DNA from 2 places in the Arthrobacter sp. 10L430 genome. Region 2 is predicted to be linked to the other one. Evidence: predicted binding sites of a transcription regulator. Region 2 holds the regulator's gene; the other holds the start of a gene.
The links. The regulator LexA, encoded in region 2, represses DNA repair genes until DNA is damaged. The targets are predictions, from matches to a motif close to TCGAACANNTGTTCGA.
Positions count from the first base shown of each region.

Region 1 (11,483 bases), on a different contig from region 2:
ATTCCGGCCTTCAGGGATTCACTGGCACTCATTCGATCGGGGCGCCATGGTGGGCCGGAGGCGGGTATGTGGTGGTGGTCATTGGCCGGAATGCCCTGATCGACGTCATTCCGCTGGCGGGCGATTCCCTGAAGGGAATGCCCGTGCCAGGAACTGCCGGGTCAGGACACGGGCTGCTGTTTGATCGGTGAGCGGTCCTGACCGTATTCCGCGGTGACCAGGATAGGCAGGTGGTCGGACTTGCCGCGGGGCAGCGTCTCAACGCTTTCAATGTCCAGCCCGAGGGACGTCGCGAAGTCGAAGTGGCCTTTGAAGACCTTGTAGCGCGTATAGGTCCTGCGGTTACTGAGCGACAGGGCGTAACCCGAGTCCTTCATGTTGGCGTGCAGACTCTTGGTGAAGAAGGGGTAGTTGAAGTCCCCGACCATCAGCGTCATGAGCCCGCTGCCCATGCTCAGCAGCTCCGCATGCGCGGCATGGATCTGCTTGCGGCGGAGCGAATTCGAGGCGGTCAGCGGCGCCGCGTGGAAGGAGCCGATGACCAATTCGTGGTCCGTCTCGTTGTCCACCATTCGGGTGCCGATCAGACGCTCGTGGGCGGGCGCCATCACACGGTCGTGCATGGACTTTTTCAGGGCAAAGGTCTTGGTTTCCAGCGCCGTGAACCGTTCGGTGCGGTAGTAGATTGCCAAGCCGAGCCGGTTGCCCTTGGTGAAGTCGGCCAAGTGCAGGGGACCGAGGGTGTCGGGCAGGTCGGCTGAATCGCACTCCTGCAGGCAAAGGGCATCGACCCCGAAGTTGCGGGCCAGATTGACCAGCTCGCCGCTCGCCTTGTGCTTGCGGAGGTTGTAGCTAATTACTCGCATCAGTGGAACACCTCTTCTGAGGGCTGCTAGAAGGACCAGTCTCCGAGTCTACCCAGAACATCATATGGAGAACGGGAGCTTTAAGCGCGCGCGTCCGGCGGTCGCCGCGGCCAGGCGGAACCAGCACCCAGCCGCGGCCGTCGTCGGTGTCGTTGTCCGATGTGGAGCACTCCCCGCACCCGAGTGGCCGGAGGATTCGGTGCCCCCGAGGCAGGGGGCCTGGGACATCTGCCCGGGGCGCGAAGCGATAGGGTGATTCGGGATGATCAATCAGAGCTTCGAAGGGGTCGACGTTGACTGCTGCACTGCCGGAACTCGCCGAGGGCGACTTCTATTACAAGGACCTGGGTGGGGGACGCTTCTGCTCAACCCTCCATGCCCAGGGGGCCTGGAACGTGCACGAACAGCACATGGCGCCGGCCTCGGGATTGCTCGCCGACCGGCTGGAACGGCACGAGCCGCGCGCTGACATGCGCATGGCGCGCCTCAGCTACGAGATCCTGGGCCTGATTCCCGGCGGCGGCTTCGACATCGTCACCACAACGCTCCGCCCCGGCCGGACCATCGAACTCCTGCAGGCAGAACTGGTGGCGGCCGGACGGGTGGCCATCCGGGCCACCGCGTGGCGGATGGTCACTTCCGATACCGCTGCCGTCGCTGCCTTCGAGGACACCGCGATCCCGTCCCCTGGCGACTGCAAGCCATACGACGGCGCCAGTGTTTGGCCCGGCGGGTACATCCGGTCGCTCGAGATGAGGGTAGCGGACGGTCACCGGCCAGGCTCGGGCAAGGTCTGGTTGCGCACCGACCACCCGCTGACGAACGCGGCGGACAGCACTGACATGGCACGGCTGATGGGCCTCGTGGACACGGCAAACGGCATTGCCGCCAGGGTGCCCCCTGGTAAGGACAGCTATGCGTTCCCCAACCTGGACCTGCAGATCCACATGTACCGCCGTCCGGAGGGCGAATGGCTGGGTCTGGACAACGCCGTGTCTTTTGGCACCGACGGGATCGGGCTCACGTCCACAGTGCTGCATGACCTGGCCGGGCCGTTCGGCCGCGCAGAGCAGATCCTGACGCTGCGGAAGAGCTAGGAGGCCGCCGCCGTCCGGTGAACCGGCCTAGTGGAACACCAGCCAGCCGGCCAGCGTGGCGAGCGCGGTCAGCACGGCGCCCCAGGCCAGGTCAACGAGAATCAGCTGGAGAGGCCAGTTTTTGAGCGTCGCGGCGTTCGTCAGGTCATACGTCGCGTATGCGAACGCACCCAGCGCCGCCCCATAGCCGACGGCGGCCAGCCAGCCGCCGCCGTCGAGCGCTGGCCGCAGCGCGAAAAAGACGATCCCGGCGATGTAAATCAGGTAGAAAGCGACGGCGTACCCTAGATTGGGCCGATCGGCCAGCAGGTCGCCGATGTGGCTGCGGTAGAACGGGTTCATGAGCTTGAGCCATACGGCGTCGATCACGGCGAACGCACTTGCTACGACCAGGAATTGCACTATGACCATAAGGGAGCTTAGCAATATGCAGCAGGCTGGGGCCGGACCGCGGGCGCTGACCGTCGTTCGCCAGCACCACTCGCTGGGGGCAGCCAGGGACCTTGACTTCGGGATCGAGCTGCTGGGCCTGGCCAAGGCTGGCCGGATCGGGCCCACGCTCAGGCTCTACCGCCCCGCGCCGACGGTGGCCTTCGGGCAGCGCGACACCCATCTCGCCGGCTTCGGAGCCGCCGCGCAGGCGTGCCGCGAGCAGGGCTTCGAGCCGCTGATCCGCAAAGCCGGCGGACGGGCCGCCGCGTACCACGAGGGCACCCTGATCGTTGACCATGTGGAACCCCACACTGATGCGATCGCCGGAGCCAAGGGCAGGTTCGCGTTCTTCGGCGAGATGCTGGCGCAGGCGCTCCGCAGCACCGGTGTGGATGCTGCCGTAGGCGAGATCCCGGGGGAGTACTGCCCGGGCGAATTCAGCGTCCACGGCACCGATCCGGAGGTTCCGTCGCATCAGGTCAAGCTCGTAGGAACCGCGCAGCGCGTCGTGTCCGGCGCGTGGCTGTTCAGCTCGGTCATCGTGGTGGAGAATTCGGCGCCGATCCGCAGCGTCCTTGCAGCGAGCTATGCCGCCCTTGGTCTGGACTGGGATCCGGCGACGGCAGGCGCGGTGGACGACCTCGTGCCGCACCTGGACGTTCAGGCCATCGAGGATGCCGTGATCAGCACTTATGGCGGCTACGCAGCCCTCGCGCACGCGGACTTCAGCAGCCTGCAGGGTTAACGGCAGCCAGCCGGTGTATCGCCTATGCTCGATGGCGTGCTTTGCGCGGGTTTCCCGCGTTGCCGGATTGGGGGGACTGCAATGGTTGAAACAGGGAAAAGAAGCTCAGATGTACCGGCCAAAGGGCTGGCGCTCGCCGTCGTGCTTGCCGGCGCACTAACCGGCGGACTGACGGGGTGCGGCGCTCAGGCGGTGCGGGCGACGGACCCGGCGGCGCCTGAGACGCAGGCGTCCGCGGCTGTGGCGACGTCGGGTGTGCCCGCTCCGAGGTCACTGAAGGGGCCCAAGGTGGCCGATTCGTTTGGAAACGTCGATTTCTACACGACGGCGGCGGGTGACACCCACGCGGCCCTGGCTGACGCGTTTGGGATCTCGGAGGCCAAGATCGCCGCTTTTAACGGGCTCACTCCCGGGGCGCCGCTGTCACCCGGAACGAAACTGCGGCTGATTCCTCCTGCCGGCCCGATGGCCGCAGCCACCGGTACCGCGAGTGTCGATGGCGCCGGCATCCCCAGGACGTACATCGTGTCGGCCGACGACACGCTGGACGGCATCACGTACCGCTTCGGCATCACTGAGGAACAGCTGGCGGAGGCAAACAAGGTCCCGTTCGTCCACGAGCAGGGGAACGTATACTTCCTTCACCCGGGTCAGCAGATCGAGCTGCAGAAGAAGCCGGTGGACAGCCGATCCGGCACCGGAAAGACCGTCAACAGCTCATTCGGCCGGGCCGACTTCTACACCACGGTGGACGGGGACTCCCTTGACGGCCTCGGCTACCGGTTCCGCTCCACCACCCGGCAGCTGCTGCTGTACAACCCCGGATTAAAGGCAGACCGGCCGATCCCCGCCGGAACCCGGGTGAGGCTAATGCCAGGAGACCTGAAGATCGAGGGCGCGCAGGGCACCGCCACTGCCAACGCCGACGGCGTGCCTGTCACCTACACGACGGCGGCCGGGGACGTCGAGCGCCAGGTCGCGTTCCGCTTCAATCTGCGCCTCGATGAACTCGAATCCGCCAATCGGCCGCTGGCGCCGGGGACGCGGACCTGGATTGAATTCACGGACCTGCCGTCCGGCGAGCTTAAGCCCGGCCAGACGGTCAGCCTCACCCTGGACCAGCCCATCACCAAATGAGCGGGCAACCCTACGGAACGGCCAGGAACGCGGCCAGGATCACCATCAGGACGGCGATGGCGCCGTCGAGAACCCGCCAGGCTCCGGGGCGGGCAAAAACCGGGGCCAGGAACTTCGCACCGAAGCCCAGGAGGCTGAACCAGAGCGTGCTTCCCGCGATCGCTCCCCAGGCAAACGGCCAGCGGCCATCGGGGCCCCTGTCGGAAGCAAGGGAGCCCAGGAGCACCACGGTGTCCAGATACACGTGCGGGTTCAACCATGTCAGGGCGACGGCGGTACTCACCGTTGCTGCCAGCGTGCTGCGTGCGGATGGGGCGGCGGCCGTCATGGCGCCAGGCTTCAGGGCGCGCCTGGCCGCGAAAAAAGCATAGGTGAGAAGAAAGGCGGCTCCGGCCCAGCGGACAATGGCCAGTGCCAGCGGTGCGGCCTGGATCAGCGCGCCCACGCCAGCCACGCCCGCAGCAATCAGGACCGCGTCGCTTGCGATGCAGACAGCCACGATGGGGACCATGTGCTCGCGGCGCAGTCCCTGGCGCAGGACGAAGGCGTTTTGCGCGCCAATGGCGACGATGAGGGACAGGCCGGCTCCAAAGCCGGTGGCAAGGGCAGCGAGAGTGTCGGGGATTTCCACCTGCCTGACTCTAGGCGTCACGGGATCATGAGTACAGCTAAACTTTCTTAACTGTATTAAGGAAAATTCAGGATGGATGCAACAACCGAACAGCTAAGAACGCTCGCGGCGGTGATCGACCACGGCACCTTCGACCGTGCCGCCGCGGCGCTGCATGTGACGTCGTCTGCGGTCAGCCAGAGGATCAAGGCACTGGAGCAGCAGACCGGACGCGTCCTGCTGCTCCGCACCAAGCCGGTCCGGCCCACGAAGTCCGGAAGCGTTGTGGTTCGGCTGGCCCGCCAGGTGGCTCTCCTCGAAAGTGAGGCCATGGATGAACTGGGGCTGGAGGGTGCCGGGGCGCGCCCGCGCATTCCGCTGGTCATCAACGCCGATTCGCTGGCTACGTGGGTTCTCCCGGCCCTGGCGCGAGTTGAACGGGCAAGTTTTGAGATCACCATCGACGATCAGGACCACTCCATCGACCGCCTCCGCGAAGGAACCTCGATGGCGGCCATCACTTCCAATCCTGAGCCGGTGCAGGGATGCACTGCCCGCCCGCTGGGCGTCATGCGCTACCGCCCCGTGGCCAGCGTCCCGTTTGCGGAACAGTGGCTGCCCGAGGGGTTTACCGACGAGGCCCTGTCCTCGGCGCCGGTGGTGGTTTTCGACCGCAAGGATGCCCTCCAGGACCGCTACCTTGAGCGCAGGCTGGGCTCAGGTGTCAAGTTCCCGCCCCGCCACTACGTCCCCGCGTCCTCGGCCTTCGTGCACGCGATCGAACTCGGGCTCGGCTGGGGCATGCTGCCCGACCTTCAGGCCATGCCACTTCTTGACGCCGGCGCCCTCACCGTGTTGGACGCAAACGGGTATCTGGACGTACCGCTCTACTGGCAGCAGTGGTCCATCGAATCAACCACGCTCACCCGGATCGCTACGTCACTCGCAAGAGAGGCGGCCGCGCAACTGCGCTGACCGCCTCCCTCCCTACGCCAGGTTGAACCTGCGCGGCTGTTGACCTTATGCCGCGAGACGGCTCTTGACCTCGGCGGCCGACGGGTTCGTGGCGGCGGTGCCGTCCGGGAAAAGGACGGTGGGAACCGTGCGGTTACCGCCGTTGATCTGCTCGACGAGTTCGGCCGTGCCATCGACTTCTTCGATATTGATCTCGGTATAGCCAATTCCCTGGGCATCGAGCTGCTTCTTGAGCCTGTTGCAGTAGCCGCACCAGGTGGTGGAAAACATGGTGATGGTGCCGTCTTCGGGAGTGAAGTCCACGGAGCTCTCCTCGTGTTTAGGTTTTATGCCGGTCAGTTTCGTTCCTGTCAACCGTAACCCGTGCGTCGGTATTCCCCCGCTTGTATTGCGATGGCATGCTGGTGCCATGTGTGGACGCTACGTGATGGCCAGGGCCGTCGGGGACCTGCTGGCAGAATTCGACGCCGAACTCGAAAATGAAATAGCCATCCCGCCGTCCTGGAACGTTGCCCCCACGGACGATGCCCCCATCGTCCTGGAACGCCTGATCGACGGCGGCACCACCCGCCAGCTGCACATCGCCCGCTGGGGCCTCGTGCCGTCCTGGGCGAAAGACCCGCGCATCGGGCCGAAGATGATCAACGCCCGGAGTGAAACCGTGCTGGAAAAGCCGGCGTTCCGCAAGGCCGTGCAGTCACGGCGCTGCGCTGTGCCGGCGGACGGCTACTACGAATGGAAGCAGGGCGAGGGCCGCAGCAAGCAGCCCTACTACGTCCACCCCACCGAAGGCACCGGCATTGTCTTTGCCGGGCTGTACGAGTGGTGGAAGGATCCGTCCACGCCGCAGGGCGACCCGGCACGGTGGATGCTTTCGATGTCCATCATGACGGCGGATTCCCCGCCGGAGGGCGCTGAAGCCACGGTGTTCGGTGAACTCACGGCGCTCCACGACCGTGTCCCGCTGCCCATGAGCAGGGAAACGATGGCCGCCTGGCTCGACCCGCAGGTTGATGATGCCGCCGGGCTGGTGGACCTGGTCCGCTCCGGGGTGAAGGATGTCGCGTCCGGCTGGCGCGTGGATTCGGTGGGGAAAGCCGTGGGCAACGTCCGCAATAATTCGCCGGAACTCATCGAGCCCGTGGAAGCCCTCTTCTGACGCCGCACACTCCGCCGGCAGCCATCAGACGGTGACACGTCCGCCGTCGTCAACTGTCCAGGTGGGGTTGAAAGCAATCTCCCACCGGAAGCCGTCCGGATCGGCGACGTACCCCGTGTAGCCTCCCCACGGCTGGGTCTTGGGGCTGGCCACCACAGTGGCTCCGGCGGCTTGCGCCTGTGCCACCACCTGGTCGACTTCGTCTGCGCTTGCCACGTTGTGGCTGAGCGTAATGCAGGGGACGGCGGCCGGGGCGTCGACGGCCGCCTCGGCCTGCATCTGCCCGGCGTCCCAGAGCGAGAGAATGAGGCCGTGGTTGACCTGGATGAACACCACCTCTGGAAACTCGCGGTGGACGGGCCAGCCAAGGCCGTCCACATAGAAGCGGCGGGAGGCGGCGACGCTTCGCACTCCCAGTGAAATAAAATCGACTCGGGGCTGCATGGTTCGATACTGTCATGGACATGCCCACAAATCACGGAGACGATAAGAACGCCAAGGCTGACAGGGAACAGCTCGCAGCTGTCCGGATCGCCGTGGACGAGGTTGATGACCAGATCGTCACGCTGATTGCGCGCCGCGAACGACTGATCAGGATCGCGGGAACGCTCAAGGGCGACGACGCGGAAGTCCGGGCCCCCGGACGGGTGGAGCGCGTGATCGAACATGTCCGTGCCGCGGCCGAGAAAAAAGAAATTGACCCGGATATCGTGGAAAGCACCTACCGGGCCATGATCTCGAAGTTCATCGAGCTTGAGCTGCAAATCCACAAGGACAACAGCTAGAACTTGCGAAGCGCCTAGAGCGCTTCGTCCACCGGCACTCCTGACTGGAATTCCCGGCCGTCGGCCTCGCTGAAGGCCGACATGAGGTGGCCTTTGCCCAGCCCGAGCACAGTGCTCATGGGGAAACTGCCGGTAATGGTGCTGCCGGAATGTTCGACGCTGTTGACGTCGAAGTTCTCCTCCGTGCCGTCATGGCTGAACGAGTAAATCGACACCGCCTCGCCGTTCATGAACTCAATTCCAAGCCTCCGTTGATGTGAGTAATCCGGAGTTGCAGCCACGAGCCCCACTACGAAGGCGCCCGATCCTGGAATGTTGCCGTCAATATCGAATTTGGCCACCAGGGTGGTGTCTTTGGCGGCGATGCTTACGTGCTTCAGGAGTGCGTCATTGGAACTCATGGCTCCATCCTGCCCCCTGAGCCGCCGTCCGTCCACACCTCATCTAGGTTTTGTCGGGGCTCCGGCGTAGACTGATGTTATTCGAATACATGTTCGAATAACCCCTATGTACAGCAGATTCAGTTTGGTTTCCGGAGGCACCTATGGGCATGTTCAGCGAGTCCGTAGACGTCCTTACTGGGCCGGAAGGCCAGCCGGTGGAGCTTCAATGGGGCGGCAGGACGTATACGGTAGTCGCTGAACCGGTGCGTTGGTATGAACGCCGCCAATGGTGGGCTGAGGAGCAGCGGGCCCCGCTGGGCAGCGGCCCGGGGCTCGTGGATCACGAGATCTGGCGCGTCCAGGTGGTCTCTGCGAAAACGCCTGCCAAGGCCACCCAGGCACCGCCGGCTGATGAGCACCTGACCCTTGACCTGGTAAGGCATACCGGCAGCGGACGGTGGAGGCTGCTCCGGATCCACGATGCACTCCGGCATAAAACAGCATGAGCTTCACCCACCTGCACGTTTCCACCGCCTTCAGCGCCCATTACGGGGTTTCCTGGCCTGATGAGCTTGCCCAGTCGGCAGCAGCCGAAGGGGCAACAGCCCTTGCCTGCACTGACAGGGACGGACTGTACGGCACCATCAAGCACCTCAAGGCGTGCATGGGTGCCGGACTCGACCCCGTCGTCGGGGTGGACCTCGCCGTTTTCGACGACGACGGAGACCTCCGCACCCAGCTTGCCGGCCGCGTCGTGGTGCTTGCGCACGGCCATAACAACGGAGCAGGATACAAGGCGCTCTGCCGGCTGATTTCGGATGCGCATGCACGCACCACTGGTAAAGCCGGGGGAGTCGTCCCTGTTGCCGTAACCCGGGCAGAACTGGCATCAAGGATCCTTGACCCGGAAACCCTGAAGCCGGTCCTCACCGTGCTGATTGGTCCGGATTCCGACGTCGGACGGGCCATGGGAGGACGGCGGTACCTCCGGCCGCGCACCCTGTTCAAGGGCTGGCTTGAAACGATGCCAGCCGGAAGCCTCGCTGCCGAAGTTGTTTCCCATCTCAGCACCCCCGGCGAGCCGCTGAGCACTGCCCACGCAGTACGGATGCTCAAACTTGCCGAGGAGTACAGTGTTCCGGCCGTGCTCACCAATGCTGTCCGCTATTGTGCCGAGGACGGGGCAGCCACGGCCGACGTTCTTGACTCCGCCCGCACTTTGAAGTCACTGCCGGAACTTTCCGCCGCCCCTCTCCTGCAGCCCAACGGACAGGGCTGGCTGAAATCGCCGGCGCAGATGCTGCAGCTGGGTCGGGAAATTATTCACGCCGCCGGGTATGGGGCAGCGGATCTTCAAGTGCTGCTCGCTCAAACGGAGGCGCTCGCCGACCGCTGCAGGATAGATCCCGTTTCAGACATGGGCTGGAAGCAGCCGGTGGTTCCGGAAGCGTCGGTGATCGGCATAGAGGGTGATCCCCTCGCGGAGCTGGCGCTGAGGTGTGAGGCAGGTGTGGCACGCCGGTTCCCCGGGATTTCCGGCAAAGCGGAGGCTGAGATGCGCGCCCGCCTGGGTCACGAGCTGAAGATCATCTCCAACCTGGGCTTTGCCTCATATTTTCTGACCGTGGCTGAAGTGTCGCGGATGATCATGGATATGGGGGTGAGGGCCGCTGCCAGGGGGTCGGGAGCGTCCAGTCTGGTCAATTACCTGATCGATGTCAGCCAGGTGAACCCGCTGCAGCATGACCTCATCTTCGAACGCTTCCTGTCAGGGGACAGGTCCACCCTGCCGGACATCGACATCGACGTCGAAAGCGCCGAGCGGCACAATGTTTACCGGAAGATCTTTGACCGCTTCGGCGCTCAACGCGTCACGCTTATGAGCATGCAGAACGGGTACCGTGCGCGGGGTGCCGTGCGCGACGCCGGGATGGCCTTGGGAATGGATGATGGCGATGTCGGGGAGATCGCCAAGCAGCTGTGGCGGTTCTCTGCCCGGAAGTTCAGGGAAGCGCTTGAGGAAAAACCTGAACTTCGTGAATTTGCTGGCCGGGTGGAGCATCGGGACCTTTCCGGAAACCAGCAGCTTGACCTGCTCGTGGATCTGACCGAACGTCTGGACAGGCTTCCCCGCCACATCTCCATGCACCCCTGCGGGGTGATCCTTGGCGATGCGGGCCTGCTGGACCGGACCCCCGTCCAGCCCAGCGGACTGGGGCTTCCAATGAGCCAGTTCGATAAGCACGACATGGACCCCATGGGCATGCTCAAACTGGATGTGCTGGGAGTCCGGATGCAAAGCGCCATGGCCTTCGCCGTCCGGGAGATCATCAGGATCCATCCTTCAAAGGCTGAAGTGGTGGCTGCCGGCGCCCATCCCGTGGGACCTGACGGCAACGGGCCCGACTACATCAGGGAGGACGGCCGCATAGAGCTCAACGCTGTGCCGCTGGATGATGAGCCCACATACGAACTTATCCGGAGCACCCATACTCTTGGCTGTTTCCAGATCGAATCGCCGGGCCAACGCGAACTCGTGGGCAAATTGGCCCCCCGGGAATTCAACGATCTCATCATCGATATCTCGCTGTTCCGTCCCGGGCCCATGAAATCGGACATGGTGCGGCCTTTTTTGGAACACCGGCATGGGTTCGCGCCGGAGGTCTACCCGCATCCGGACCTGAAACCTGTGCTTCAGGAAACCCACGGGGTGACCGTATTCCACGAGCAGATCCTCAAGACATTTGACGTCATGACGGGCTGCGGGCTGGCCAGGGCCGACGAATTCCGCCGCGCCCTGGGCAACGGGGAGCTTGAGCCGAAGGTTGAGGAGTTCTTCCGCCGGAAAGCGCGGGAAAACCATTACACCCCGGAAGTGGTGGACAAGGTCTGGGGAACCCTCAAGGCCTTCGGCAGCTTCGGGTTCTGCAAGGCCCACGGTGCGGCCTTTGCCGTGCCCACCTACCAGTCAGCCTGGCTGAAAGCCCATCATCCTGAGGCGTTCCTTGCCGGTCTCTGGGAGCACGACCCCGGCATGTACCCCAAGCGCCTGCTTGTCGCCGAGGCCCGCCGTCTGGGGATTCCAATTCTTCCGCTGGACATCAACCGCAGCCTGGCTGAGTACCGGGTGGAGCGGATCGACGAGGGGCCGGACCGCGGGAAACTTGGCATCCGGCTGAGCCTGAACGGTATCTTCGGGCTCTCAGGAGCGGAACTGAAACGAATCGTTGCCGGGCAGCCCTATGACTCCCTGGCTGATCTCAGGGCACGGTCAAGGCTGAGCAAACCGAGCAT
Region 1 covers NZ_JBFTJD010000005.1:215,588-227,070, reverse strand. Annotated here, with positions in the region: gene AC1DDG_RS07540 (hypothetical protein) at 1-191, shown strand, start outside; gene AC1DDG_RS07535 (endonuclease/exonuclease/phosphatase family protein) at 162-866, opposite strand; gene AC1DDG_RS07530 (thioesterase family protein) at 1,160-1,963, shown strand; gene AC1DDG_RS07525 (DUF2177 family protein) at 1,991-2,374, opposite strand; gene AC1DDG_RS07520 (lipoate--protein ligase family protein) at 2,391-3,140, shown strand; gene AC1DDG_RS07515 (LysM peptidoglycan-binding domain-containing protein) at 3,222-4,277, shown strand; gene AC1DDG_RS07510 (LysE/ArgO family amino acid transporter) at 4,288-4,908, opposite strand; gene AC1DDG_RS07505 (LysR family transcriptional regulator ArgP) at 4,981-5,862, shown strand; gene AC1DDG_RS07500 (mycoredoxin) at 5,908-6,165, opposite strand; gene AC1DDG_RS07495 (SOS response-associated peptidase) at 6,272-7,021, shown strand; gene AC1DDG_RS07490 (VOC family protein) at 7,046-7,465, opposite strand; gene AC1DDG_RS07485 (chorismate mutase) at 7,480-7,806, shown strand; gene AC1DDG_RS07480 (hypothetical protein) at 7,821-8,207, opposite strand; gene AC1DDG_RS07475 (DUF6504 family protein) at 8,351-8,695, shown strand; gene AC1DDG_RS07470 (DNA polymerase III subunit alpha) at 8,692-11,483, shown strand, end outside.
Region 1: AC1DDG_RS07475 (DUF6504 family protein) is a predicted target of LexA. The motif match lies at 8,289-8,304, and genes of this name have one in related genera.

Region 2 (11,483 bases):
AGACGGCCACCGGCGACCGCGACGAACTCCTCCCGGGCGTGACGGACCGCGCCTGGCGCCAGGTCTCGGTCACCTCCATGGAATGCCTGGGCGCGCAGAAGTGCCCGCTCGCGGCGGAATGCTTCAGTGAACTCGCGCGGCACAACGCGGCCGAGGCCGACGTCGTAGTGACCAACCACGCGATGCTCGCCGTCAGCGCCTTTGAAGGGCTGGCTGTGCTGCCCGAATACGACGTGGTGGTGGTGGACGAAGCGCACGAGCTCCAGGACCGTGTCACCGGCGCGGTTTCGGGACAACTGTCCGTTGCCATGGTGCACGCGGCCGCCTCCGGTGCCCGCAAGCACACCGGGATCACGGTGGATGCGCTGAACAACGCCGCGGCCAACCTGGAACTCGCCATCGCCGGGGTCCCCAGCGGGCTGGTCCCCAACGGGCTCAACGACGAACAGCTCGACTGCGTGGACCAGCTCCGGGAAGCGTGCCGGGCGGCGCTGTCCGATTCCAAGGGGGACAGCAACACCACGGCCGACGGCGGGCGCCAGCTCGCGCGGTCCCGCCTCCTCGTGATTCTCGAGCTCTGCGAACGCCTGCTCACGGCGCGCGACAACCGCGAAGTGGTGTGGTTCTCGCGGAACAGCACGTTTGATCCGCAGCAGGGCTATTCGGCACCGGATGACACCCAGCCTGCCCTGATCAACATTGCCCCGCTGAGCGTCGCCGGAAAACTCAGGGAAGGCCTGTTCGCAGGCCACACAGTAGTTCTGACGTCGGCAACGCTTGCCATCGGCTCCGCGTTCGAACCCGCTGCCGGCGGACTCGGCCTCGTGGGGGAGGGTGCGCCGAGCTGGACCGGCATCGACGTCGGTTCTCCCTTCGATTATCCCAAGCAGGGCATCCTCTATGTGGCGGGCCACCTGCCCAAGCCGGGCAGGGGTACGTCGCCTGAAACACTCGACGAACTGGAATCGCTCATCCGCGCCTCCGGTGGGGGAGCGCTGTGCCTGTTCTCCTCCCGGCGTGCTGCCGAGGAAGCGGCCGAGGCACTGCGTCCGCGCCTGGATGTGAGTGTTCTTTGCCAGGGCGACTCGACGATGACCGCGCTGGTAAAGCAGTTCGCCGACGAACCGGACACGTGCCTGTTTGGCACCATGTCGCTGTGGCAGGGCGTGGATGTTCCCGGCGGTTCATGCAGGCTTGTGGTGATCGACAGGATTCCGTTCCCCAGGCCCGACGACCCGCTCATGACGGCACGCTCACGGGCAGTGGCACAGGCCGGCGGCAACGGATTCATGTCCGTATCAGCTACCCATGCGGCCATCAGGCTGGCCCAGGGTGCCGGGCGCCTGATCCGGTCCACCGATGACAAGGGCGTGGTGGCAGTGCTGGATTCGCGGCTGTCGACGGAGCGCTATGGTGGGTTCCTGCGCGCCGCACTCCCGCCCTTCTGGCCCACGACGGACCGGAAGATCGCCGTGGCGGCGCTGGAGAGGCTCGCGGGAGCGCGGTCCTAAGGACCGGCCTTCAGCGAACGCACGACGTCCTAGAGCGAACGCACGACGACCTAGAGTGAACGCACGAAGTCCTAGAGCGAACGCAGCACCGACACCACTTTGCCCATGACCACGGCGTGGTCCCCAAGGATGGGCTCGTACTGGGTGTTCTGCGGCAGCAGCCAGGTGTGGCCGTCCCGTTGCCGGAAGGTCTTAACGGTTGCTTCGTCGTCGAGCAGCGCCGCCACGATATCGCCGTTGACGGCGTCACTTTGCCGCCTGACAACTACCCAGTCGCCGTCACAGATCGCAGCGTCCACCATGGAGTCGCCCGCAACCTTGAGCATGAACAGTTCGCCGTGGCCAACGAGCTGGCGTGGCAGGGGCATGAGTTCCTCAACCACTTGGTCGGCGAGGATGGGGCCGCCGGCCGCGATGCGGCCGACCAGCGGCACCATGGCCGTGTCTGTTGCGCTGGGCAGCTCGGTGACTGACGCGCTTCGCGCGCTGTGCGGCTTGGCGTCACCTTCGGCACCGGAGGCCTTGGACAAGCCGGCGTCCAGGGTGAGGGGCATGAGGACTTCCATGGCCCGGGGGCGTTTGGGATCACGCCGCAGGTAGCCGAGCTTCTCCAACTGTGAGAGCTGGTGGGTGACGCTGGACAGGCTGGCCAGGCCAACGGTGTCGCCGATTTCCCTCATGGAGGGCGGGTACCCGTTGTCGTTGACCGACCGCTGGATGGTTTCCAGGATCCTTTTCTGGCGGATGGTCAGTCCTTTGGGTGTCCGCTGAGACCGCTGGCTGCGCTGGGTAGCCTTGCCGTCGGAGGCTTGTGCTGCCATGTTCGCCAACGCCTTTCGTTCCACCCGGCCTCCGTGGCTGCAGTTGCCGGGAACTTCCGGCCTGAAAATGTCAGACCCTGCTGATCAACTGCAGAAGTGGTTGTTCTTTGATTTCAAACGTAGGCCAGCCACACGGCTTTTTCAAACATTTGTTCTAGCGAGTCTCGACTTTGTTCGTTGATAAGTGCTAAAACTGAAGAAGCAAAGTTCGAACATGTGTTCTAGTTCAGCTGCGGAGCAGGCCGGTTTCTTCGAATATTCCGGCGGATGCCGGGCGGACCGGGCACACCGGGCAGCACAGAGTGGTCCAGGAGGGCTCAGTTCATGTCAGCTTCAACAGCAGTCAACCATTCACGTCAGCAGGGTGCGCAGGGTGCTTTCGGCATGCAGCCAGGCAGGCCGCCGCGGCTTCGGCTTACTCGCCGGGGCCGGATCGTCCTCATCGGATTGCCTCTGGTTCTCCTGGCGGCACTGCTCCTGTCGCTCACCGGTTTGCTGAACTCGCCGGCCAAGGCCGCCGACACCGCCAGCGGACTCTCCGTGACGGAGACGGTTTCCGTGACCGTGCAGCCGGGGGAATCACTGTGGGCCATCGCCGGGACAGTCGACCCCACCAGGGATCCGCGCGATGTCATCGCGGACATCGTCCAGCTGAACGACCTCGATAACGGCAAGGTCATGCCGGGGCAGCAGCTGTTTGTACCGTCCAAGTAAGGGCAGATTCACCGGGCCTGATACGTCACAGTTTCCCGGTCACCGCCTCCGGCACTTAAACTGTCCAAGTGAGTGACCAGCTTGAGCGACTGAACCGACTGCCCCTGCGGAATAATCTGCGGGGGCTGACCCCCTACGGAGCGCCGCAGCTGGACGTACCCATCCTGCTCAACGTCAACGAGAACACCCATGGGGTCCCCGCCGATGTCAGGGCGGCAATTGCCGAGGCTGTGACAGAGGCGGCTGCAGGCCTCAACCGGTACCCTGACCGCGAATTCACCGGACTCAGGGAAGCGCTGGCGGAGTACCTCGGCCACGGACTCGGCGCCGAAAACATCTGGGCAGCCAATGGCTCCAACGAAGTCCTCCAGCAGATTCTCCAGGCATTCGGAGGCCCCGGCCGCAAGGCTCTGGGTTTCCCGCCCACGTACTCCATGTACCCACTGCTGGCCAGCGGAACGGACACCGAATATATCGTCGGCCAGCGCGCGGACGACTACGGCTTGAGCGCCGAGTCCGCCGCCCGCCAAGTCCGCGAGCTGCAGCCGAACGTCGTCTTCCTCTGCTCGCCCAATAACCCCACCGGAACTGGCCTGGGCCTGGATGTCGTGGAAGCCGTTTACGAGGCTGGCGAAGCCAGCCAGACCGTCGTGATCGTCGATGAGGCCTACCACGAGTTCGCCCACGACGGCACACCCAGCGCCCTCTGCTTGCTGCCGGGACGCGAACGTCTCATCGTCTCCCGGACCATGAGCAAGGCGTTTGCCCTTGCGGGCGCCCGGCTCGGATACATGGCAGCGGCACCTGAGGTAACGGACGCGCTGCGCCTTGTTCGCCTGCCGTACCACCTGTCCGCCATCACGCAGGCCACGGCCCTGGCGGCCCTCCACCACCGTGAGGCACTGATGGCCGACGTCGAGGACATCAAGCAGCAGCGCGACCGGATTGTCGCCGAACTCATCAGGATGGGCCTGCGGCCTGCCGCATCGGACTCCAACTACGTGTTCTTCGGGGGCCTCGACAACCCGCACGAGGTCTGGCAGGCATTGCTGGACTCCGGCGTGCTGGTCAGGGACGTCGGCATCCCCGGTCACTTGCGGGTCACTGCCGGCACTGAGACCGAAACCACAGCCTTCCTCGAGGCACTGGAGAACATCCTGGCCGGGCAGGCTGCTCTTCCGGCCTAAACTTGAGGGTAGACCCAGCAATGTCTGCACCCTCCTTCGTCAAAGGACATCTATCACTATGAGCGACACCGGAATCAAGGCTGCCGGGGCCCGGACCGCACGTCTCGAGCGTGCCACAAGCGAATCTTCCGTTCTGGTGGAGATCAACCTCGACGGCACCGGCGTGTCGGACATCAGCACGTCGGTCCCGTTCTACGACCACATGCTGACTGCGCTGTGCAAGCACTCCCTCATTGACATGACCGTGAAGGCAACCGGCGACATCCACATCGATGTCCACCACACAGTTGAGGATGTGGCCATCACCTTCGGCGAAGTGCTGCGGACCGCTCTCGGCAACAAGGCCGGTATCCGCCGCTTCGGGGAAGCCACCGTGCCGCTGGACGAAGCGCTTGCCCACGCCGTCGTCGATGTCTCCGGCCGGCCTTACCTGGTCCATGGCGGGGAGCCCGCGGGCCAGGAGTATCACCTGATCGGCGGCCACTTCACCGGTTCGCTGACCCGCCACGTGTTCGAGGCCATCACACTGCACGCCGGCATCTGCCTGCACATGAACGTCATCGCCGGTCGCGACCCGCACCACATCGTCGAAGCCCAGTTCAAGGCCTTCGCCCGTGCGCTGCGCGCTGCCGTAGAACCCGACCCCCGCGTCGAAGGCATTCCGTCCACCAAGGGAGCACTGTGACCGGCAAAGTGTTGCGGGAAGGTGCGATCATCGACCCCTCGGCCACCGTCAAGCCCCCGTCGCCGGAGGGCAAACCCACCGTGACAGTGCTCGACTACGGTTCGGGCAATATCCGCTCCGCCGTCCGTGCGCTGGAGCGTGCGGGCGCCGAAGTCATCCTGAGTTCCAAGCCGGAGGACGTCCTCAATGCCGACGGACTGCTCGTTCCTGGGGTCGGCGCCTTTGAAACCGTGATGCGCGAACTGAAATCCGTGGACGCCATCAGGATGATCGGACGCCGCGTTGCCGGCGGCCGGCCCGTCCTCGGCATCTGCGTGGGACTTCAGGTGCTTTTCGAAGCCGGAGTGGAACACGGGACCGAAGCTGAAGGCATGGGGGAGTGGCCCGGCAAGGTGGAACTCCTTCCGGCGGACGTCGTTCCGCACATGGGATGGAACACCGTCAAGGTCCCGGAAGGCTCCAGGCTCTTCGAGGGCGTGGAAAATGAACGCTTTTATTTCGTGCACTCCTACGGCGTGCAGAACTGGGAATTCGACGTTGTCCAGCCGCGTATGGCAGCACCCCTCGTCACCTGGTCCGAGCACGGCGGACCCTTCATCGCCGCCGTGGAAAACGGGCCGCTCTGCGCTACCCAGTTCCACCCGGAAAAATCGGGGGACGCCGGCGCCCGGCTCCTGCGGAACTGGGTGAACGGCCTCCGCGGCCCGCACGGCCGCACCGCGACAGCGGAGGCAAGTGCGACAACGGAGGCAAGTGCGGCAGTGGACGCGGCGCCTGCTGCGGACGCCTAGATGTGGTCCATCGTCCTGATGGGCCTTGCCGGCCTTCTGGTCGGCGGCGCGCTGTCCTTCAGGCAGCAGAAGAAGCCGCTCTGGACGCAGGTCGGGTTCTACGTGCTGGCAGGAATGTCGCTCCTGGCCGCCTACCTGCTCACTTTGCCAGGGGCCTGAAACCAGGTGCTTGCCGCACCTACCAAAACTCCCCAGGCGCTGCCTAAAACCGCGCCATTCCGGAAACTGCGCTACACGAGAACTGAGGACCCGAGATGATCAGCCAAACCGATCTGCCGGCACTGGAACTGCTTCCTGCAGTGGACGTCGTGAACGGCCAGGCTGTGCGCCTGGTCCAGGGCGAGGCCGGCAGCGAGACAAGCTACGGCACGCCGCTGGAAGCCGCCCTCAACTGGCAGCAGCAGGGCGCCGAATGGGTGCATCTCGTGGACTTGGACGCAGCGTTCGGCCGCGGGTCCAACGCCGAACTCCTGCGCGAAGTGGTGGGCCGGCTGGATATCAAGGTGGAACTCTCCGGCGGCCTGCGCGACGACGAGTCGCTGGAAAAGGCCCTGGACCTGGGAGTGGCCCGGGTTAACCTCGGTACCGCAGCGCTGGAGAATCCCGACTGGACCGCGCGGGCCATCGGGCGCTTCGGCGACCGGATCGCCGTCGGGCTCGACGTCCGGGGGACTACGCTTGCCGGCCGCGGCTGGACTAAGGAAGGCGGGGACCTCTGGGACGTGCTGGGCCGTCTAGAGGAAGCCGGCTGTGCCCGTTACGTCGTCACCGACGTGACCAAGGACGGCACCCTGCAGGGCCCCAACGTTGAGCTGCTGCGGCAGATGGTGGAGAAGACGGGCAAGCCCGTGGTGGCTTCCGGCGGTATCTCCAGCCTGGATGACCTGAAGGTCCTGCGCTCTCTGGTGCCGCTGGGCGTCGAGGGCGCAATCGTCGGCAAGGCCCTCTACGCAGGGGCCTTCACCCTGCCGGAGGCCCTCGACGTCGCCGGCCGGCGCTAGGCTGCCGCCATGGCCGGGCACGGGCTGACTTCCGGAGGTATGGGCGGATCGGGGGCGGACCAGCCGCAGCCCCGCCGGCTTCCGGGACACATCGAAGCTGCGCTTGCAGGCGCCGGCGGTGCCACCGATTCGGCCGGCCAGCCCTGGGCCGGGCGGAGCCTCGCCGGCGAAAACGCCGCCATCCACAACTTTGAGGACGACGACGGCTCGCCGGACAGTGGCTATCTCGCCGCAGTTGATCAGCTCCTCAGCGGTGAAGGCGACGAAGCAGCCGTTGTTGCATCGCTGGCGACCGCACGCGTTTTCGTTCCGGTCGTGGCCCAGCTGGCCGAAGAGGCCGAAGGCGCGGGCGGGCTGCACGCCGACAAACAGGCGGACATGGCACTCGTGACGCTGAAGGCGCCGGACGGGCGGCTGGCCATGCCGGTATTCAGCTCGTCGGCAGCGCTGGCCGCATGGCACCCCGAGGCGAGGCCCGTCGCGGTCTACGCAGCGAGGGCAGCGCTGTCGGCCGTGGCCGAGGGCGCGGAGCTGCTGGTCGTGGACCCGGGCTCGGAAGTGACGTTCGTGGTGAGGCGCCCCGCGGTCTGGTCCCTGGCCCGGCAACAGAAGTGGATTCCCGCGTACCGCGATGCTGAACTGGCGGACATGCTGGGTTCTGCGGCGGCAGACTTGCCGGCTGTCCGCCGCCTGGAGGTTCTTCCCGGGGGCGGCGTGGCAACGTCGACTGCCTCCGGCCGCCCCGTTTCGGGCGGCGGTCCGGGGCCCGAGCTGCGCGTGGTGCTTTACCTGGCGGGCGGACTGGATGCGGCCGGCGTCCAGTCGCTCGTTGCAGGGCTCCAGAATGAGTGGAGCCGGAATGTATTGTTTGGTGAGCGTGTTGACTCAATCGAAGTCAAGCTAAGGCGCGCCGCGGAGTAAACGGCGGTCCATCGGTGGTCCGTCCCTATGCTGCCCGGCGGCGGAACGAAGGACCCACCCGTGAATTTCACCCTGTACCGGGAGCTGCTGGCCATCAGGCCCATTCGCCGGCTCCTGGTGGTCGGCATGATTGCCCGCATACCCCATTCGGCCGCAGGCGTGCTGCTGACCCTGCACATCGTGCTGACCCTGGGACAGGGGTATGCAGCTGCGGGCACAGCAGCAGCCGTCATGACCATCGGCATTGCGGTGGGCGCCCCGTGGCGCGGCCGCCGGGTGGACACCGCGGGACTCCGGACAGCCCTCATCCCGTCGGTGGTTTCCGAGACCGTCATCTGGTCCGTCGTGCCGCACGTGTCCTATCAGTGGCTGCTGCCGCTGGTCTTTGTGGGAGGGCTGTTGACTCTGCCCATCTTCAGCGTGGTGCGCCAATCGCTGGGCGTGCTTGCCGACGGCGACCAGCGCAGGACCGCCTTCGCCCTCGACGCCATCACCACCGAGGTGGTCTTCATGATCGGGCCCGCTGCCGGAGCGATTGTGGCCACGAGCGGCCATTCGGTCCTCGGCCTGACGATCGTCGGTGTCTCCACCTCGCTGGCCGGGCTGTTTCTCATGTGGTTCAACCCGCCCACCCGCAGCGCAGCCCGCGATGAGGCATGCGAGGCGGAGCAGCAGGAGGCTGCCGAGGTGGCGGTGGTGGCCGCCGCCCCTGCCCACGTCCACGAGGCGGCCGCGGAGCTCGGCCCGGCAGCTGCAGGCAACAGACGGCGTGCCGGCCTCAGGCACAAGGTCGCCCACAATTTCAGGTGGTTCACCGTGGCTGTTGCGGCGGTGTTTACCGTCGCAGCCGGGGCGGGAATGGTGCTCAGCGGCACCGATGTGGGGATCGTGGCGGCTTTGGAGACCGGCGGGCACCAGGGCGAAATCGGGATCGTTTTCCTCTTCTGGTGCGCGGCGTCGGTCGTGGGCGGCGTCATCTATGGCGCCATGCACCGCCCGGTTTCGCCGTTCCTTCTGCTGCTGGGCATGGCGGCGCTGACCATTCCGATGGGGTTCGCCACCGACACGCTGACCCTGAGCCTGCTGTCGCTGCTGCCTGGTCTGTTGTGCGCCCCGGTACTGTCGGCGGCGTCGGAGAAGGTGGCGGACCTCGTGGACGAGGCCCGGCGGGGCGAGGCGATGGGCTGGTACGGCTCGGCGCTGACCGCCGGCGTGGCACTCGGTGCGCCCCTGGCCGGGGTGTTTATCGACGGCGTCGGCCCGTCCGGGGGTTTCGTCTCCGTGGGCGTGGCCGGCGTCGTGCTCTGCGCAGCCGGCATCGCCCTGCAGCAGCGCCGACGCCGGCGGGCTGCGAGGGCGTAGGACCTACGACTTAAGACAAAACGACGGCGGGCCGACCTTCAAAGGTCGGCCCGCCGTCGTCGTTACTTTCCTGTGGGCCGCGACATGTCCGCGCAGCCACGCGGCGGCTAAAGCTGGATGCCGGGCGTCAGTTCACCGCGCCGGTGTACTTTTCGCCAGGACCCTTGCCCGGGGGATCGGGAATGATCGACTCTTCCCGGAAGGCAAGCTGCAGTGAACGCAGTCCGTCGCGCAACGGCCCGGCGTGCTGGGAGCCGATCTCCGGTGCGGCCGCCGTCACGAGTCCGGCGAGGGCAGTGATGAGCTTCCGGGCCTCGTCCAGGTCCTTGAGCTCTTCGGCGTTTTCTTCGGCTGCCAGGCCGAGCTTCACGGCTGCGGCACTCATAAGGTGCACGGCGGCTGTGGTGATGACCTCGATGGCGGGAACCTCAGAGATGTCCCGGATCTGCTGTGAGACATCAGCCTGCTCGCCGGGGGCCTGGTAAACGTGTGAATTACTGTCTGGAGTGCTCATACTGGTAAGCTTGTCACAGACCGACTGGATGTCGTTATTTTGCTGTGGATGAGACCCACTTCCGCAATGTGCGGGGAGCGGGTAGTTTTCTGTAGAATTGATATTCAGTTTGCAAGCGGAGTTCTCTCCCACCCGCGTCGGCCGTTTTTCCTCGGATTCCAGAGGTAAGCAAGGTTGCCGGGTAATGGTCGGGCGCTTCCGGCGGGCACAGTCCTGTCGAAGCGTGCGCAGCCCACGGGCCTGCGCATCCGATCCTCGAGGCCTCTGATTGCTCCGGCAATTGGGGGCCTTCTCTATTTGCCGGTGGAATACTCACCACAAACACAGGAGCTTTAACATTAGCGAGCCAAGAATCAATGAGCGTATCCGCGTCCCTGAGGTGCGGCTGGTCGGCCCTGCCGGCGAACAGGTGGGAATCGTCCGTATTGAGGATGCTCTTCGCCTGGCTGCCGAGTCCGATCTTGATCTCGTTGAAGTTGCACCTCAGGCCAAGCCTCCGGTGTGCAAGCTGATGGACTTCGGCAAGTACAAGTACGAGGCCGCCGTCAAGGCCCGTGAGGCCCGCAAGAACCAGACCAATACGGTTCTTAAGGAAATCCGGTTCCGCCTGAAGATCGACACCCATGACTACGAGACCAAGCGCGGCCACGCCCTGCGCTTCCTCGGAGCCGGGGACAAGGTCAAGGCCATGATCCAGTTCCGCGGCCGCGAACAGCAGCGCCCTGAAATGGGCCTGCGCCTGCTCCAGCGTTTCGCCGAAGACGTCAACGAAGTTGGTGTGGTGGAGTCGAGCCCGCGCATCGATGGCCGCAACATGGTCATGGTGATCGGCCCGCTGAAGAACAAGGCTGAGGCCAAGGCCGAAGCCCGCCGCGCCACCCAGCGCGCCGAAGCCAAGGCCCAGAATGAAGCCAAGGCATCCGGCCGTATCGACGTCTCGGGCGATGACCAGGTACCACTGACGCAGTCACTCGCGGACCTGCTCCCGGAAGGCTTCCAGGTCAACACTGAAGCTGCACCGGAAGCCCCGGCAGCAGCCGCTGCTCCGGAAGCCGCCGTCGAAGCGCCGACCACACAGACTCCGGCTGCCGAAGCGCCTGCCGCGGAAGCTCCCAAGCAGGAAGCTCCGAAGCAGGAAGCGCCCAAGGCTGCCGAGCCGAAGCGCGAGGCACCCAAGGTCGAAGCTCCCAAGGCTGCCGAGCCGAAGCGCGAGGCACCCAAGGCCGAAGCGCCCAAGGCTGCACCGGCGAAGGCGCCGGCACCGAAGGCTGCGGCACCCGCCGCGGCGAAGGTTTCCGAGGCCGCGGCCCCGGCCGCGCCCAAGCCTGCGGCTGTTCCTGCTCCACCGAAGCCGGTGGCCAGGCCTGCTGCGCCGAAGCCCGCTGCGCGACCTGCAGCACCCCGGGCCACGCCGAAGCCGGCAGGCAAGAAGACCACCTAGTTCACAGCTGCGGAAGGTACCGCCTTCAGGCAGTCAGCAACCAGCATGCCGCCCGCAGGGGCGGCTGCACGAAAGACTGCAGACATCTAGTCTGCGGATACGTTAGGAGATCGGTTCCCATGCCGAAGATGAAGACCCACAGTGGTGCTAAGAAGCGCTTCAAGCTGACCGGCAGCGGCAAGCTGCGCCGCCAGCAGGCCAACCGCCGCCACTACCTCGAGCACAAGTCCTCCAGGCTGACCCGTCGCCTCGCCGGCGACAAGATCGTCTTCAAGGGCGACGCCAAGGTCATCCGGAAGATGCTCGGCATCTAATTTCCAAGCTCTCTGGCTGATTGCCACCTGGCACCAGTCAACTAAATAAGCCTTCTCAGGCCGGCCGGGTTACCGGCAGTAGACGCTTGGGATAAGAATTCTGAAGGAGTACGCACGTGGCACGTGTGAAGAGGGCGGTAAACGCCCACAAGAAGCGCCGGGTTATCCTCGAACGCGCAAAGGGCTACCGTGGACAGCGTTCACGCCTGTACCGCAAGGCC
Region 2 covers NZ_JBFTJD010000002.1:51,826-63,308, reverse strand. Annotated here, with positions in the region: gene AC1DDG_RS02495 (ATP-dependent DNA helicase) at 1-1,511, shown strand, start outside; gene lexA (transcriptional repressor LexA) at 1,583-2,332, opposite strand; gene AC1DDG_RS02485 (LysM peptidoglycan-binding domain-containing protein) at 2,717-3,046, shown strand; gene AC1DDG_RS02480 (histidinol-phosphate transaminase) at 3,115-4,233, shown strand; gene hisB (imidazoleglycerol-phosphate dehydratase HisB) at 4,292-4,918, shown strand; gene hisH (imidazole glycerol phosphate synthase subunit HisH) at 4,915-5,709, shown strand; gene AC1DDG_RS02465 (hypothetical protein) at 5,710-5,868, shown strand; gene priA (bifunctional 1-(5-phosphoribosyl)-5-((5-phosphoribosylamino)methylideneamino)imidazole-4-carboxamide isomerase/phosphoribosylanthranilate isomerase PriA) at 5,964-6,710, shown strand; gene AC1DDG_RS02455 (SseB family protein) at 6,750-7,631, shown strand; gene AC1DDG_RS02450 (MFS transporter) at 7,692-8,993, shown strand; gene AC1DDG_RS02445 (DUF1844 domain-containing protein) at 9,121-9,507, opposite strand; gene infC (translation initiation factor IF-3) at 9,887-10,948, shown strand; gene rpmI (50S ribosomal protein L35) at 11,068-11,262, shown strand; gene rplT (50S ribosomal protein L20) at 11,379-11,483, shown strand, end outside.